One region of the Pseudalkalibacillus berkeleyi genome, then DNA from elsewhere that is predicted to be linked to it. Evidence: a T-box and tRNA genes for the amino acid it is inferred to sense, from the RefSeq annotation. Region 1 holds a T-box; the other holds one or more tRNA genes.
The links. The T-box of region 1 lies ahead of tyrS (tyrosine--tRNA ligase). A T-box ahead of a tRNA ligase gene usually reads a tRNA of that ligase, here a tRNA-Tyr.

Region 1 (2,373 bases):
CTTCCTCAATTGCACGCACTTCATTCATCGGAAGTGGTGTCGCCAATTCGAAGTATTTTATCATCAAGTCATCTGGAATAGACATTGATTTTCCGAAAATCTCATTCGGATGCTCATCAATTCCGATATAGTTGTTCAGTGACTTCGACATTTTACGGACGCCGTCCAGTCCTTCGATTAACGGCAACGTGATCGTCACTTGCTTTTCTTTCCCGTACTCTTCTTGAAGTTGGCGACCCATTAACAAGTTGAACTTTTGGTCTGTTCCACCAATCTCGATATCACTTTCAAGAGCTACAGAATCGTAACCTTGCATTAGTGGGTAGAAAAATTCATGAATGGAGATTGCCTGACCTGACTTGTAACGTTTCTCAAAATCATCACGCTCGAGCATGCGTGCTACAGTTACTTTTGCAGAAAGCTCAATAACATCAGCGAAATCGAGCTTAGAAAGCCACTTCGCGTTAAAGTGAACAGTCGTCTTGTCCATATCAATAATTTTTCCAAATTGATGAATGTATGTCTTAGCGTTTTCTTTGATTTCAAAATCAGTTAACTGCTTACGCGTTTCAGATTTCCCTGTTGGGTCACCAATACGACCTGTAAAATCACCAATCAACAGCTGAATTTCATGACCAAGCTCTTGGAACTGCCTCATTTTATGCAACGGTACAGTATGACCGACATGTACGTCCGGTGCTGTTGGATCCAGACCTAGCTTCACCTTTAAAGGTGTCCCTGTTGCAATCGATTTTTCGAGCTTCTTCTTCAAATCAGCCTCGGGTACAATCTCCACGATCCCTCTTTTCAAAACTTCAAGTTGCCGTTCAACCTCAGCCATTTGCTCCTGACTCAATTCAAATTTCTGATCCATCATCCAATCTCCCTTCAATCCTCATATTCTTTTTTTTTACATAAAAAAACGTCCCTTTCGCTATGAAAGGAACGTGATAGACGCGGTACCATCCTTATTGAAGCACATAAATACCGTGCTTCCACTTCATTAAATAACGGCTCATCACCGCCTTTTGCTACTACAATTTTCACAAAAGGTGCTCGAGGAGGTAATTCACAAAGTCCTTTGTACTGGTTTACACCGACCACCAGCTCTCTTAAACAGTGAGGATTATTGCTACTTATTCCTGTCATTGCAATATAGACGTATGTAAAACCTAGCTTTAGAGCAAGGTTTACCCTTAGTTACGTGTAAAAAGTATAATCATTTTGTACCACATCTGACTTTCAAATGTCAAATTATGCTCCGGAAATGTCGAAGAAAGGTATTCCACGTATTAGGTATGTGCTATAATTAAGGTTGAAATTTAGGGGGGTATGAGGATGAATCACCTAACTTCCTTCATAGAAAAGTTGAAACACTTCATGAAGGTTTTAGATGATAAGAACATATTTAAGTTCAGCCGAATTACAGGGAAAGTGGTCTGGAACTTATTCTTGATCTTATTAGTAATTACTGTTGCTGGAGGATTTTTTGCAACGGGCGTAGGAGCAGGTTATTTCGCTTCTCTCGTTAAAGACGAACCGATCCGTACTTACGATAACATGAAGAATGATATATACAACTACTCAGAGACAAGTAAAATATATTTTGAAGATGGAACATTACTCGGGAACCTACGATCAGACGTCATCCGACAAGAGGTAAAGATTAAAGACATCTCACCTCATTTAGTCGATGCAGTAGTCGCAACAGAAGATCAGTATTTCCATGAGCATGATGGCATCGTACCAAAAGCAATCGCACGTGCCATATTTCAAGAAGTTACGGGTGCTGCTGTCCAAACAGGTGGTAGTACACTCACTCAACAGTTAGTCAAAAACCAAATTCTTACTCGTGAAGTTTCATTTGATCGTAAGGCGAAAGAAATGCTCTTAGCTTTACGTCTAGAACGTTATTTTGAAAAAGATGAAATTCTTGAAGCATACCTTAATATCGTGCCATTCGGACGTAATGCTTCAGGTAGAAATGTAGCTGGTATTCAAGCAGCAGCACAAGGGATTTTTGGTGTTGATGCTAAGGAATTAAGTCTTCCACAAGCAGCATTCATTGCTGGTTTACCGCAAAGTCCATTTGGTTATACACCTTTTACAAATGATGGGAAAGTAAAGGAGAACTTAAACGCTGGTCTTACAAGAATGAAGACCGTTCTTTCAAGAATGCATACCGGAGGGTACATAACAAAAGAACAATATGAAAAAGCCCTTGCAACGGATATTACGAAAGAATTTGCTAAGGATTCACCAAGTCCATTTGAGCAATATCCTCACTTAACAATGGAGATTGAGCGAAGAGCAATTAATGTTATGAAAAAACAGTTGGCCGAGCAAGATGGTAAGAAATATTCAGAGCTCACT
Region 2 (2,373 bases), 2.1 Mb from region 1:
CGCCCTTTCACGGCGGTAACACGGGTTCGAATCCCGTAGGGGTCACCATTTCATATCGGAGGATTAGCTCAGCTGGGAGAGCACCTGCCTTACAAGCAGGGGGTCGGCGGTTCGAACCCGTCATCCTCCACCATTTATACTTTATACCGTCGCGGGGTGGAGCAGTCTGGTAGCTCGTCGGGCTCATAACCCGAAGGTCATAGGTTCAAATCCTATCCCCGCAACCAAAATAATTCATTGAACAACGTCGAATCGACATTCTATCAATGAATATCTGGAGTACCCGTGAGGGTGCAACCAATTTAAAACTTACTACGTCGATCAAACATCGTAGCTAGTTTTAGACCGTAGTACCTTTAGGTGCAACCAATTTAAGTTCATTGTACTACGTCGAGATTACATCTTGCTCAATGAACATATGGAGTACCCGGAAGGGTGCAACCAAATTAACTTTCAAGATGGACCCGTGGTGTAGGGGTTAACATGCCTGCCTGTCACGCAGGAGATCGCCGGTTCAAATCCGGTCGGGTCCGCCATCTTGGCTCGATAGCTCAGTCGGTAGAGCAGAGGACTGAAAATCCTCGTGTCGGCGGTTCGATTCCGTCTCGAGCCACCATTTTTATGCTGGCCTAGCTCAATTGGTAGAGCAAGGAGCATATCCTCTAGGATTTAGCTGCGACTTGTCTCGACGCAGCAAGCATCATAGCAACACATGTAGAGGAAGAGACACAAATGGATATACTTCTTATAACAACGCTGGCCTAGCTCAATTGGTAGAGCAACTGACTTGTAATCAGTAGGTTGGGGGTTCAAGTCCTCTGGCCAGCACCATTGATCTTTTAGGAAGAGATTGGTTTTAAAACCTGAAATTAGGGCTTGAAACAAAACTAAATCTGTACTAAAATATTAATTGTCTCTTTGGAGGGGTAGCGAAGTGGCTAAACGCGGCGGACTGTAAATCCGCTCCCTCCGGGTTCGGCGGTTCGAATCCGTCCCCCTCCACCATTGAGATAGGGGTATAGTTTAACGGTAGAACAGAGGTCTCCAAAACCTCCAGTGTGGGTTCGATTCCTACTACCCCTGCCATTAAACATTAGAAGTAAGATTTTTATGGCGGTTGTGGCGAAGTGGTTAACGCACCGGATTGTGATTCCGGCATTCGTGGGTTCAATTCCCATCAGCCGCCCCATCTAAATATTGGGCTATAGCCAAGCGGTAAGGCAACGGATTTTGATTCCGTCATGCGTTGGTTCGAATCCAGCTAGCCCAGCCATTTAAGCGGAAGTAGTTCAGTGGTAGAACACCACCTTGCCAAGGTGGGGGTCGCGAGTTCGAATCTCGTCTTCCGCTCCATTTTTATAATTAGAACTGCCGAAAGTGGTACTCCAAATTTTAGTGCACGCATAAGATAGAGTACGGCGGCATAGCCAAGTGGTAAGGCACGGGTCTGCAAAACCCTTATCCCCCGGTTCGAATCCGGGTGCCGCCTCCATTTAAACTACCCAGCCGGGGTGGTGGAATTGGCAGACACACAGGACTTAAAATCCTGCGGTAAGTGATTACCGTGCCGGTTCAAGTCCGGCCCTCGGCACCATACATTTTCTTTTATAGTAGTACCAAAATGCCGGTGTGGCGGAATTGGCAGACGCGCACGACTCAAAATCGTGTTCCTCACGGAGTGTCGGTTCGACCCCGACCACCGGTACCATTACATAAGATATTTAGACATTCACTTTTGTGGATGTCTTTTTTGTTGTACATACATTCTTGTTTTTGTGTAATCCTAAACCTGCATTGTTGTTTGATAGAAATAATGGAGGGATCAAAGTTGGAGTTAGCAAAAGATCTACTCATCCTACTCGGAAGAGTCGTCACCATTCTTCCCTTACTCTTAGTGGTTGCTTTGTTCATGGGAAAAAGGTCCATAGGTGAGCTTCCTGTTTTTGATTTATTGATTTTGTTAACATTAGGGTCTGTTGTCGGTGCGGATATTGCAGAGCCTGACGTCGTACATATTCATACCATTGCAGCGATTATTTTGATAGGCCTCCTTCAGAAACTTGTTGCCATATGGAAGATTAAGAATCGGAAGTTCGGTAAGCTAGTTACGTTTGAACCTACAGTCGTCATTCAAGATGGATCGTTCATTATTGAAAACCTTAAAAATATGCAATATTCCATCGACAATATCCTTCTTATGTTACGAGAGAAGGATGTGTTTGATATCACACACGTGAAGCTAGGTATCATTGAAGCGAATGGACAATTGACAGTACTGAGAAAACCTGAGAAATCTCCAGTCACCATAGAGGATTTAAAACTCAATAAGCCCTATGTTGATCTAGCTTACCCGTTAATTGTTGAAGGTAAGTT

Region 2: it has a tRNA-Tyr gene. The T-box ahead of tyrS (tyrosine--tRNA ligase) is inferred to sense a tRNA for this amino acid. The anticodon was not compared.

The regions. Positions count from the first base shown of each region.
Region 1 is NZ_JAKIJS010000001.1:2,088,360-2,090,732, forward strand. It holds gene tyrS (tyrosine--tRNA ligase) at 1-874, opposite strand, end outside; T-box leader at 939-1,158, opposite strand; gene L2716_RS10960 (transglycosylase domain-containing protein) at 1,339-2,373, shown strand, end outside.
Region 2 is NZ_JAKIJS010000001.1:746-3,118, forward strand. It holds tRNA gene L2716_RS00025 (tRNA-Glu) at 1-48, shown strand, start outside; tRNA gene L2716_RS00030 (tRNA-Val) at 58-133, shown strand; tRNA gene L2716_RS00035 (tRNA-Met) at 151-227, shown strand; tRNA gene L2716_RS00040 (tRNA-Asp) at 461-536, shown strand; tRNA gene L2716_RS00045 (tRNA-Phe) at 541-616, shown strand; tRNA gene L2716_RS00050 (tRNA-Thr) at 756-831, shown strand; tRNA gene L2716_RS00055 (tRNA-Tyr) at 921-1,005, shown strand; tRNA gene L2716_RS00060 (tRNA-Trp) at 1,013-1,086, shown strand; tRNA gene L2716_RS00065 (tRNA-His) at 1,114-1,189, shown strand; tRNA gene L2716_RS00070 (tRNA-Gln) at 1,199-1,273, shown strand; tRNA gene L2716_RS00075 (tRNA-Gly) at 1,279-1,353, shown strand; tRNA gene L2716_RS00080 (tRNA-Cys) at 1,418-1,492, shown strand; tRNA gene L2716_RS00085 (tRNA-Leu) at 1,506-1,594, shown strand; tRNA gene L2716_RS00090 (tRNA-Leu) at 1,624-1,708, shown strand; gene L2716_RS00095 (DUF421 domain-containing protein) at 1,829-2,373, shown strand, end outside.